3 regions of the Photobacterium sp. NCIMB 13483 genome follow, and region 3 is predicted to be linked to each of the others. Evidence: predicted binding sites of a transcription regulator. Region 3 holds the regulator's gene; each other region holds the start of a gene.
What was found. Region 3 encodes CRP, which controls carbon source genes, mostly activating them, when cyclic AMP is high. Its sites were predicted from a motif close to TGTGANNNNNNTCACA; they were not measured.

Region 1 (4,293 bases), on a different contig from region 3:
TAACACCCAGTACGTCAAGACGCTCATTCACCGCAGCCATCATGTCAGCTGGCAATGTGAAGTTAGCAATTTTAATGCCGTTTGCTAATGAAACAGTGTTGCCTGTTAGCTTGGTACTTAATGGCGTGGGAACAATGGTTGCAGCCACTTCTGTCGTAGCTAACACATTGATATCTTGGTTTTTATTAAAACGTGTTTCAGCGGTTGCAAGCACGTTATTATCGGCTTTAACACGCTTGAATTGGTCACCTTTAAGTGGCACCAAGTAATCACCTGGATCTGCTGAATCTGTACTCTTAATTGTTTGTGGCGCAGCATCACCTGATGTTACGTATGCACGAGGCATGTAGTCATTTTCGAAAAGTGTCCAGTATTCGCCAATGTAAGGAATAACAACCTTCTCACCTTCAGCAAAACCATCAAACTTGTCTGTTGGCTCTAATGTATGAAGGTCACCTGTTACGTGTGTAACTTTAAATTGGTCGTTTTGAACTTCAAGAATTTGGCGAATGCTGCTGAAATAAATTTTCCAGTCAGTCCCCGTTACTGCTGGGCCATTATTTTCCAGCGTTAAATTAATTAGATCACAAGATGCCCACTCTGCGCCTAGCGTCTTACACTGTAGGCCTTCTTCTGCACCGTGTTGAGTAACAATTTCATAAGTAACATCAAGGTTATTAGCTAAATTTTTAACAACCTTCTCATCATCATTTCCTTGAGTTGCACAACCAGTTACTGCTAGTGCAATGAAAGATGCTAACGCTGTAAGTTTAATAGTCATGAAATATTCCTTTCTCCCGATATCCCTTAAAATGAAGGGAAAATCTATATAGAGCCCAAAAGTTGGGTACTCAAAATGCCGATCTTGATATCTTACAATTAAAATATCAGGACCGGTCTAATTAAAAGTGTTGCGGTATTTCGTGTGTCGCCTAATTACTTAAGAATTTAAATAATTATGGAAGTTTTACTGCTGATAGATCTTCTGATGCTGGAATCTTTTTCATTTCGCCAGCAACGATTTCAGCTAGAGGGCCAAGGATAACTTGTAGGTTGTTTGAACCTAGTTTAACCACACCCATTGCACCTAGTGCTTTTAATGTTTTTTCATCAGCTAGGCTACTGTCTTTTAGTGTAAGACGTAGACGAGTGATACAAGCATCAATGTTTTCTAGGTTACCGTGACCACCAAGCGCTTTTAAGTATTGCTTAGCTAACTCACCAGTTTCAGTTGAACCTTTTACTGATGATTTGTCATCTGCTTCGTCATCTTCACGGCCTGGCGTTTTAAGATTAAACTTAATAATCGCAAAGCGGAAGATTCCATAGTAAATACCGAAGAATGCAATACCTTGAAGAATCAACATGTACCAGTTAACTGCTAATGGGTTACGTGCTGACAATACCATGTCGACAAGACCTGCAGAGAAACCGAAACCAGACATCCAGTGCATTGATGCTGCAATATATACAGAGATACCTGCTAATGCTGCGTGGATAACATAAAGTGGTGGTGCAAGGAACATGAATGCAAATTCTAGTGGCTCAGTAACACCAGTGAAGAATGATGCAAAACCAGCAGCAATTAATAATGAAGCTGTACGCTCTTTATTCTTAAGCTTCGCTGTGTGGTACATCGCTAATGCTGCACCAGGTAGACCAAACATCATTACTGGGTAAAAACCCGCTTGATACATACCAGTTACACCTGGAACACCTTGACCACTTAAGAAGTTAGGAATGTCGTTAATACCAGCAACATCAAACCAGAATACTGAGTTCAGTGCGTGGTGAAGACCAACAGGAATCAATAGACGGTTAAAGAATGCATAGATACCAGCACCTGCTGCACCCATACCTTGGATACTTTCACCAAAGCTAACAAGACCGTTGTAAACTAGTGGCCATACGAACAGTAATACTGCTGCGATAGCGATACCAGCAACGGATGTTAGAATTGGAATTAAACGCTTACCACTGAAGAATGATAATGTTTTATGCAATTCAACGTTAGAGTAACGGTTATAGATTTCTGCAGAAACGATACCAACCAAGATACCAACAAATTGGTTATTAATCTTAGCAAAAGCGGCTGGAACAGCACTTGCGTCGATACCTTGGATCATTGCAACTGATCCTGGTGATAGCAACGTAGTTACAACAGTGTAACCAACGAAACCAGCTAGTGCAGCTGCACCGTCTTTATCTTTTGACATGCCGTATGCAACACCAATTGCAAACAATACTGACATGTTATCGATAATTGAAGAGCCCGCTTTAATCAGGAACGCAGCAATTGCTGAGTTTGCACCCCAACCAGATGGATCAACCCAATAGCCAATACCCATTAAAATTGCCGCTGCAGGAAGTACTGCAACTGGCACCATTAGTGCTTTACCTACTTTTTGAAAATATCCAAGAATATTCACCCTTAGTTCCCCCTATGGTTTTCTTAGATGCGATAGTGATAGCTTTTTTTTGCCATCTCTTTTTTGTCCTTTGCAGTTTATGAATTTTATTTCGCTCCGCAAATTAAAACATCATCATTTGTGATCTTAATCACCGACCGAAGACAGAACTGAGTGATTTTGCTAGCTCGATCATAAAACTTATTTTATCATTCGAAACAAAGGCGCTATGCCGCTAAGATTTTTCCTGTTTTAACTATCTTCAACGAGGTGTCAACGTGAGACTAATCCCGCTTAATAACGCTAAAGATGTTGGTTTATGGTCTGCTCGCTACATTGCAGATCGCATTAATAAGTTCCAACCAACAGCTGAGCGTCCATTTGTGCTAGGTCTACCTACAGGTGGTACACCACTTCCGACATACCAGCGTTTGATTGAATTATACCAAGCTGGCGAAGTAAGCTTTAAAAACGTCGTGACATTCAACATGGATGAATATGTTGGTATGGCGGCTGATCACCCTGAATCATACCGTAACTTCATGTATAACAACTTCTTTAGCCATGTTGATATGCAAGAGCAAAACATCAACTTACTTGATGGTAATGCCGCAGATCACGAAGCTGAATGTCAACGTTACGAAGACAAAATCAAAACTTACGGCCGCATCAATTTATTCATGGGTGGCGTGGGTAACGACGGTCATATCGCATTCAACGAACCTGCATCATCACTCGCTTCTCGTACTCGTATCAAAACGCTTACGCACGAAACTCGTATTGCAAACTCTCGTTTCTTTGATGGTGATATCAACCAAGTTCCTAAATATTCATTAACTATTGGTGTAGGTACACTACTAGATTCTGAAGAAGTAATGATTCTGATCACAGGTCACAACAAGGCACAAGCACTTGAAGCCGCTGTTGAAGGTTGTGTAAACCACCTATGGACTGTATCTGCACTACAGCTTCACCCTAAATCAATGATCATTTGTGATGAGCCATCAACTCAAGAACTTAAAGTGAAAACAGTTAAGTACTTCCAAGAGTTAGAAGCTGAAAACCTGACACACATCTAATCTAGAACCGTGTCATTTTTAGGTACGAAATAACATTTATTGTTTATCGTCACCGAACATTGAATAAACGCCGCCACCCTGACGGCGTTTTACTTTCCTCATTGAAATTAAACACAAAAAAGAATAATTGTGACTATTAACAATACAGTTATGGTTTACAATTCGCTTGTTAGCGATATATCCCTTCTCTATAGCTCGTTTTTCGTATTTTAGTGACCAATGCCACAGCCCAAGCAAGCATCAACAACGATTTCTTTATTTTTACTCATAAGAAAGTATATTAGTGTGTTAATTAATGTATTGAAAAATGCAATACATCAAACAATTCGACACTAATAATCATCAAAATTAATTAAATCCGTGTCGAATAATAGGTAGCGCTTTGATAAAGACGATAACGATAATTCATCATCATAATCATCTTCAGGCGATAATTATTAACGCTAATTACGAGCAGAACTAAATTATGACAGGCGGACAAATTGGTAATGTTGATCTGGTCAAGCAGCTAAATAGTGCTGCGGTATACCGACTTATCGACTTGCAGGGCCCCATATCTCGCATTCAGGTCGCTGATATTAGTCACCTCGCGCCTGCAAGTGTCACTAAAATCACCCGTCAGTTACTGGAGCGTGGCTTAATAAAAGAAGTCGCTCAACAGGCTTCAACGGGAGGTAGAAGAGCTATCTCACTGACAACTGAATCAGTGAACTTTCACTCTATCGCTGTACGCATTGGCCGCAACAATATTGAAATAACCCTTTATGACCTCAGCGGTAAACATATTACTGGTGCGGCCTACCCAT
Region 2 (4,293 bases), on a different contig from region 3:
CTTAATGCTTCTATTCCTTGGTGTATTAATTTCTTATCCATAATCGTTAATCTCAATCTAGAAATATAAATATTCAAAGGTTATCGTCCAAATTATGATGATTAGATGTTGTTGATGCAACTCATCGTTGATATATCTCTATGTGGATAAGGATAAAGCATATAACAAGGAGTAAACATGCATATGGAAACACAGCGCCTTATTCTTCGGCAATGGAAGCCGAATGACTATCGTGTTTATGCTCAGTTGAACGCAGATCCTCAAGTAATGCGCTATTTCCCTGCAATATTGTCCAATAATGAAAGCGATGCACAAGCTTCTAGAATAGAAGAACTTATAGCACAACGTGGATGGGGATTTTGGGCGGTGGAACTAAAATCAACCGGGAAGTTTATTGGGTTTGTGGGGCTACATAGTCAAGATGAAACTAGTGGCATTCCTAATGCTCCCTTTATCGAAATAGGTTGGCGATTATCAGCTGAATATTGGGGATTAGGTTATGCGTCTGAAGCGGCAACAAAAGCATTACAGTTTGCTTTTGAGGTTCTTAAAGCCCCGTCAGTTTTTGCTTTCACTGCTTTGCAGAATCAGCCGTTCGCAACGGGTTATGGCTAAAATCGGAATGAAAAATACACGGCAGGATTTTAATCATCCTAAATTGGATCAAGGACATCGGTTAGAGCGACACTGCTTATATACAATTACTCAGCAACAGTGGCTAGCGATTGTTAATCAGCCCGATTAATGAAACTTACACTGTGTTGTGGTAATGAGCGTCGTGATAACAAAGGAAAGAGCCCATGATTTTATACCAATCAACCCGTGATTTATCAGCGTCAGCGCAGATCACATATAACAATATGCGTACCTATTATGAGCATTATGCTGTTAATTGGGAGCAACCAACAATAGTAGAGCAAATCGCCGGGTTAGAAAATTGGGACATAGTGTGTGATGGTGAAGTGGTAGGTGCTATTCGATTAGCTGTTGGTGACGACGAATGCTATTTACGCGATCTTCAAGTTAGCGCTCAATATCAAAATCAAGGTATTGGTGCTCAAGCTATTACGGAGTCTGTTCGATTAGCACGTGAATATGGTGTAAATCAGTTGAGGTTAAGAGTGTTTAAAATCAGTCCTGCTTATCACTTATATACTCGATGTGGTTTTACCATTGCGAGCGAAGATGACCGCTTTTTTAATATGATTCAGAATATTACGTAATAGTCGACGGTATAATAGTTGTTAATCAGCTGTACATCATACAAATGTTAGTATTATAAAATGTGAGGGATTGAAGTGTTAATCCTCAAGCCGACTAAACTTAATACGAAAGTTCTTATCCTGAGGTTGTTATGAAAGTAATGTTATTGTTGATGTTGTCTATTTTATCTTTTCAAGCATCAGCACAAGAGGCTTATGTTTGTAAAAATGGTACAGCAGAGCGCACTGTTGAAGTCGTTTATAGTCAACCGGGTAACAAAGTACCTTGTGATGTGCAATATATAAAATCGAGCGGTAGCCAAGTGTTATGGAGTGCAAACCATGAGGTCGGTTATTGTGAAAGTAAAGCTCAAGCATTTGCCACCAAACTAGGTACGCTAGGTTGGACTTGCTCTAAAGTAAACAATGTTGCAGCAGAGCAGCCATTAACTGAATAAGGCTGTGAAATTGCTTAAACGGATTAAAATGCTAACCTTTTAATCCGTTTAGTTTTTTAGGTTTATTATTGTTGTTGGTTGTTGATATAACGCCGTTCTTAATCCATAGGTTTTCCCTATTAGCTTAATCAGTAAAAACAGCTTTTGTTTTGAGAATGATAAGGATAGATTAAATAGCAATAGTTTAGAATTAGATTCGGAAATTCATTATGACAACCATGACAACTCGCTGCCCACATTGTAAAGTATTGAACCGTTTACCCCTTGATCGTGTAAACGATGAAGCGACATGTGGAACTTGTAAAGAAAAATTACTTGATGGTATGCCAATTGAAGGTACTGCTGATAACTTTGCAAACCTAATTAATGGTGATAAACCTGTTGTTGTCGATTTTTGGGCCCCTTGGTGTAGTCCATGCGTAGGTTTTGCTCCTGTATTTGCTGATGTGGCGAATGAACGTAGTGGTGCTGCTCGTTTCGTTAAAATCGATACAGAAGCGCAACAAGCATTGGCTGGCCAATACCGCATTCGTAGTATTCCAACCATTATGGTGTTTAAAGGCGGTAAAATGGTCGACATGCTCAATGGTGCCATGCCTAAAACTGCATTTGATCAATGGCTAAACACCGCATTAACTAAATAATTACCAATGGCAGTATTTGCTGGTGGTATTTTTAATTCTTAAAGCCTAGTTATATCAAAGTAACTGGGCTTTTTTGTGCGCATTTTTTAAGGAAAAGGTTAAGGAAAGCAGTATTTAGCATATTATTTGTGCTAATTATGTATAAATGTAAAAAAACACTATACTAAATTTTTAATGTGACCAAGATCTCTATATACTCTCGCCTCGGCCAGAACAATTACGTTCAGCCACCTTATTACAAGCTGTCACTAGGATATGTGAACGACCCACGGAGTTGGACCGGCGTTAACTATAGCTTGTTAATTTAGGTGACTTGTATGTTGTACCATTGGACGAACACCCCTTTAGTTATTTACGCATATTGGCGTAATATCCATCTTTTGTTGATCCTTCAGCAAATGTTTTTCCGATGCCACAACACAATCAATACCTACATTATTCGCAACACAATAGGACGAAATAATGCAGTTGTTAATTAGTTTGGCCGGTATTGTCGTACTGGTTTTATTCGCAATTTTACTTTCAGATAACCGCAAAGCTATCAACTGGCGCACTGTGCTGGGTGCTTTAGTATTACAAGCGGGTTTTGCTGCATTGGTATTGTATGTGCCTCTTGGTCAAAAAATGCTTGGCGCTATGAGCCATGGTATTGCTGGCCTATTGAGCTTTGCTGATGTTGGTATTCAGTTTGTTTTCGGTGATTTGTCTAATATTGAAAAAAGCGGTTTTGTGTTTGCGATCCGTGTATTGCCATTGGTGATCTTTATTAGTGCCTTAATTTCACTGTTGTACTACTTCGGTATTATGCAATGGGTAATTAAAGTGTTGGGTGGCGGTATTCAAAAACTATTGGGTACTAGCCGTGCGGAATCATTAGTCGCGACGGGTAATATCTTTTTATCGCAGGGTGAATCACCATTATTGGTACGTCCATTCTTAGCTAAAATGACCCGCTCTGAACTTTTCGTTGTAATGACATGTGGCATGGCATCTGTTGCGGGTTCAGTTTTAGGTGGTTATGCAGGCTTAGGTGTTGATCTTAAATTTTTGATTGCAGCTAGCTTTATGGCCGCACCTGGTGGTTTGTTAATGGCTAAGATTTTAGTGCCTGAACAACAAGTACCAGAAGAACAAGTTGAAATCGAGATGGCGACCAGTGAGCACAGTAATGCGATTGATGCATTGGCTGCGGGCGCAATGAATGGTATGAAAGTCTCAGTTGCAATTGGTACGATGCTAATTGCGTTTGTGAGTGTGATTGCAATGGCGAATGCTGGCCTTGAGCAAGTGGGTTATGGTCTTGCGAGTTTAACGTCTGCAATTGGTATGGATACCGCATCACAATGGTTTGCAACTACGCCACTGAGCATGCAACTTATTCTGGGTTATATCTTTTCACCATTAGCGTTTGTTATTGGCGTGCCAACTCATGAAATGATGGCTGCGGGTACCTTCATTGGTGAAAAACTGATTCTTAATGAATTTGTTGCCTTTATGGATTTTGCATCGGTAAAAGAAACATTATCACAACATACTCAAGTTATTATTACCTTTGCATTATGTGGCTTTGCTAATATTGGCTCTATTGCGATTCAGATCGGTTCTATTGGTGTTATGGCACCAGAGCGTCGTAGTGATGTTGCTAAATTGGGCTTTAAAGCAGTAATGGCGGCAACGTTAGCAAACTTAATGAGTGCTACGCTAGCGGGTATTTTCGTTACGTTATAATCGAGATGTAACAAGTTAATCAAGCTAGAAATAGCGTAAGAACAAAGCCGTAGCAATGGTTGTTGCTACGGCTTTGTTGTATTTATTGATGGGGGTTTTCAGTCGCTACTTATCAAATTGCTTGATTAAGACTGAGGTATCAGCGCGATTAAATCCACGCTGTTGTAGCTTTTCATATTCGCTATCAACTTGTTTTGCTAATGGTAATGCCACGTTAAGTTTTTCTGCCGCATCAAAGCAGATAGCGAGATCTTTACGCAT
Region 3 (4,293 bases):
CCAAAGAACAAGGTCGTCATATCAGCTATTTCGGTGCAGAAGCCAATGACTTTGAACAGTTAGCCCACTTTTTCGAGCAATATGCTCAAGACGGCAGTGGCAAGTTTCGGCGTTACTTACATACCTTTGATGAAGCCGTACCTTATAATCAAATGCCGGGTACTTTCACGCCTTGGCAACAGTTAGCTGAAAATACTGATGTGTTATTTTATGAAGGGCTACATGGCGGTGTGGTTGATGGTGAAACCAATGTCGCTCAGCATGTTGATTTACTGATTGGGATGGTGCCCATTGTAAACTTAGAGTGGATTCAAAAGATCATTCGCGACACTCGCGACCGCGGTCATTCAAGAGAAGCGGTGATGGAATCAATTGTGCGCTCAATGGATGACTATCTTAATTACATCACACCCCAATTTTCTCGCACCCATATTAATTTTCAACGAGTCCCTACCGTTGATACGTCAAACCCTGTCAGTGCGAAAGGTATTCCAAGTTTAGATGAAAGCTTTGTCGTGATCCGGTTTCGTGGCTTAAAAAATGTCGACTTTCCACATTTATTGGCGATGATTCAAGGCTCATTTATGTCACGCCACAATACCCTTGTGGTTCCTGGTGGGAAAATGAGTTTTGCGATGGAACTGATTATGCGACCGTTGCTTGAACAACTCATTGAAAATGGAAAAATAGCGTAAGCATTATTTCTTGTATGATACTCAGAAGTAAGTATCAGACGTAGCTCTCACTACTCGTTGATAAACGGTTACTGATATCAGCAACCGTCATCGTCATCGAGTTACGCCACAACAATCTCATAGCTGTGACTCATTTCAACACCTTTACCTAGCATCAAACAAACTGAGCAATATTTTTCAAGCGAGTCAGCCACCATCTTACTCACTAGTGCATCATTTAAATCATGGCCAGTAACAACAAAGTGTAAATTGGCATGAGTGAAAATTCGTGGCGCTTGTTCACGACGTTCGGCGAAGATATTCACTTCACAAGCCGTGATCTGCTGTTGTAAATCTTGTAAACCACTAACAACATCCACAGAGCTACATCCCCCGGCAGCCATTAATACCAACTCCATTGGACTTGGCCCTTTTTCACCACCGTTACCATCTAAAACGACGCTATGGCCCGATGCTGATTGGCCAACAAACGTCATGTTTTCTACCCATTTTACACGTGACTGCATTTTTATATCCTTGAGCTATATTATTTAAAATTTGATCTTATTTTTGTTGATAATTCCATCGATGTAAACGTTATTTATTTTGTTTGATGCTAATTGTGTTGCATATTTCTATTGCTAGAATTGGAGAGCAAAATCACTTTGAAACGGTGCTTTTGGTAACTAAGTCACAACGATGTGATCATGTGCACACTTATCTCTCATAAATGAGCGGGTCATCGAGATCAATATCAAGAAAAAGCCCCAAAAAAAGGATACACTCTAAACCAGTTTAAGTTAGCTCGCAGCCCATCAGCTGAGTGAATAACCCTGCCAACGCACAGTTTTGTCGAGTTATCTTTACAGAACATATTGTTGGGCAACATATGCAGAGGAAGTTAGTAATATGGTTCCAGGTAAACCGCAAACAGATCCAACTTTAGAGTGGTTTCTTTCCCATTGTCACATTCACAAATATCCATCAAAGAGCACGTTAATTCACGCAGGTGAAAAAGCAGAGACTTTGTACTACATCGTGAAGGGTTCTGTTGCTGTATTAATCAAGGATGAAGAAGGTAAGGAGATGATCCTTTCTTACCTAAACCAGGGCGACTTTATTGGTGAACTCGGCTTGTTCGAAGAAGACCAAGAACGTACAGCTTGGGTTCGCGCAAAAAGCCCTTGTGAAGTTGCAGAAATTTCATTTAAAAAATTCCGTCAATTAATTCAAGTTAACCCAGATATTCTAATGCGTCTATCTGCTCAAATGGCATGTCGTCTACAAGTGACAAGTCAAAAAGTGGGTGATCTTGCGTTCCTTGATGTTACAGGTCGTATTGCACAGACATTACTGAATCTTGCAAAACAACCTGATGCAATGACACACCCTGATGGCATGCAAATTAAGATCACTCGTCAAGAAATTGGTCAGATCGTAGGTTGTTCTCGCGAAACAGTCGGCCGTATTCTTAAAATGCTAGAAGAGCAAAATCTTATTTCTGCTCATGGCAAGACTATTGTGGTTTACGGTACACGCTAATTATTTTAGTCATACCAAAATCACCGATGAAACCGCAGCTTATGCCTGCGGTTTTTTTTTATCACTCCCCAGATGATCACCGTAAAACAATCATTGAACACTCAGGCATTAGTGTTAAATTTTAACTTGTAATAACATCTATTTATGCTACATTTTGCTCACAAATGGATTTTAAATCGATGATGGTCAATATGGATATTGAACGCTTTTCAGTTAACAGTTACACCACGGTACCTGGGATCTTAACTAGTCAGCCAACAACCATTGAAATGACAGGGTTTAGTGATAGTCGCTGTTATCTCGAACAACAAACCGGATTACGTCGCTGCCCTGCAGATGAATCAGGTGTTTGGGCTTCACCACTGGATAACTAACCCTTCAACAACAGTGCTTATGCGCTAAGCACTGTTTATTTGGCTTACAATTAACGATCTGTACTTTCAAAAATTTTATTCGCCGAAGCAACCACAAACCCTGAATATAACTCACCATTCGCTTGGGGATGGCGTTTTGCAAATTCATAAAATCCACCAGGGATGTTATGAATACCGTCTCGAAAACTGACCCCCACCTTGTCAGCCATGGTTGCTGATTGTTCCAACATCACCTCAGCATTACCTTTTATCTCCCCGCCCGCTTGATTAATAACAAACTGGTTATGGCGCAATAAATGATTAACCTCTTCAAGATTAGAGAACTGTTCTAATTGATTAATACTCACCGTAAAATGGTTAGCGCCAAAACCGTGTGCCGCAACCCACGCTGCATATTCACTTTCAGCCGCTAAAAATTGATAGGTCGCAAAGTCAAGTTGCCATGGACGGCCACGATAAATAAAATCAGGTTGGCGAAAATAATCATCATCAACCTGATCAAGCAAGGCTCGTATCGTATGTTGTAATTCAGCCGAGCACCCCGCTAATTGTAATTCGCTAATAAAGACTTTTGGCAACACCGGGTTTGCATGAATAAAGGATTCGGCATACAGCTTTTTGGCACTAAAATGATATTTTGCTTGCGGTTGGTAACCCAAAGCAATAAATGGCGCAGCCAGTACGGCTAAGCCACACTTCGGTAACCCAAAGCTGCGCAATGCAATATGATCATTAAGTAATGCTGTGTCCTCGGTTAACAACTGCTGTATTTGCACCGCTGAAGGGCATAAGCGGTGACTATAATCGTGCCATAAACCATCAAAAAGTTGGGTAATAGATTCCATAATCAGCCTGCCTATTGAAAGCATTATCACTCATTAAACCTTAGCTCAAGCATACTCCTGGCGCTAATTGAGCCGGTAATTGCACATCATCCCCTTCAACAGACGCCATAGGATAAGCACAATAGTCCGCAGCATAATAAGCGCTTGGGCGAAGATTTCCTGATGCGCCAGGGCCACCAAAAGGTGCATCACCACTCGCTCCTGTTAAGGGTCGGTTTCGATTCACAATACCAGCACGAATATGTTCAATAAAATAGAGCCATTGTTGCTCATCGGTTGAAATGAGCCCTGCCGCTAAGCCATAGCGAGTTTGATTGGCACTGACTACCGCTTGAATAAAATCAACATAACGACTAACGTGTAATAGTGGTCCAAAATATTCTTCATCCGCAAGTTCAGTAATAGCACTAACATCGATAATCGCAGGCGTCACAATTGCGCCTTGTCCCCGCGTTGCCGTTAATAAAGCAACGCCACCAGCATCCAAAAGTTGTTGTTGATGCAATATGATGTGATCCGCCGCCACAGCAGAAATTAATGGCCCCATAAACGGTGCAGGGGTTGCAAAGGGATCACCCACCAGCAATTGTGAAGCGACCGTCACTAAACGGGCTAACAGAGCATCGCCAGCTTTTCCTGTGGCGATATATAATCGCCGTGCACAAGTACAACGCTGTCCAGCACTTAAAAAAGCCGATTGAATGATGGTATATACCGCCGCATCAATGTCACCATACTCTTGGCCGATCACTAATGGATTATTACCTCCCATCTCTAAAGCCAACATAGTTTGCGGTTGCCCCGCAAATTGTTGATGTAACAAATGCCCCGTTTGCGCACTCCCGGTAAACAATACTC

Region 1: a site for CRP is predicted at 2,549-2,564, ahead of nagE (N-acetylglucosamine-specific PTS transporter subunit IIBC). Genes of this name have one in related genera too.
Region 2: a site for CRP is predicted at 2,480-2,495, ahead of C9I86_RS09820 (NupC/NupG family nucleoside CNT transporter). Genes of this name have one in related genera too.

Annotation. Positions count from the first base shown of each region.
Region 1 is NZ_PYLV01000001.1:149,009-153,301, reverse strand. It holds gene C9I86_RS00740 (beta-N-acetylhexosaminidase) at 1-781, opposite strand, end outside; gene nagE (N-acetylglucosamine-specific PTS transporter subunit IIBC) at 957-2,429, opposite strand; gene nagB (glucosamine-6-phosphate deaminase) at 2,687-3,487, shown strand; gene C9I86_RS00725 (ROK family protein) at 3,954-4,293, shown strand, end outside.
Region 2 is NZ_PYLV01000010.1:3,626-7,918, forward strand. It holds gene C9I86_RS09795 (DNA-3-methyladenine glycosylase) at 1-41, opposite strand, end outside; partial or broken gene C9I86_RS09800 (GNAT family N-acetyltransferase) at 178-745, shown strand; gene C9I86_RS09805 (GNAT family N-acetyltransferase) at 801-1,223, shown strand; gene C9I86_RS09810 (hypothetical protein) at 1,355-1,660, shown strand; gene trxC (thioredoxin TrxC) at 1,870-2,304, shown strand; gene C9I86_RS09820 (NupC/NupG family nucleoside CNT transporter) at 2,767-4,032, shown strand; gene C9I86_RS09825 (NAD(P)-dependent oxidoreductase) at 4,138-4,293, opposite strand, start outside.
Region 3 is NZ_PYLV01000006.1:145,307-149,599, reverse strand. It holds gene C9I86_RS07465 (phosphoribulokinase) at 1-695, shown strand, start outside; gene C9I86_RS07460 (OsmC family protein) at 797-1,201, opposite strand; gene crp (cAMP-activated global transcriptional regulator CRP) at 1,584-2,216, shown strand; gene C9I86_RS07450 (hypothetical protein) at 2,396-2,590, shown strand; gene C9I86_RS07445 (DUF1338 domain-containing protein) at 2,641-3,435, opposite strand; gene astD (succinylglutamate-semialdehyde dehydrogenase) at 3,476-4,293, opposite strand, start outside.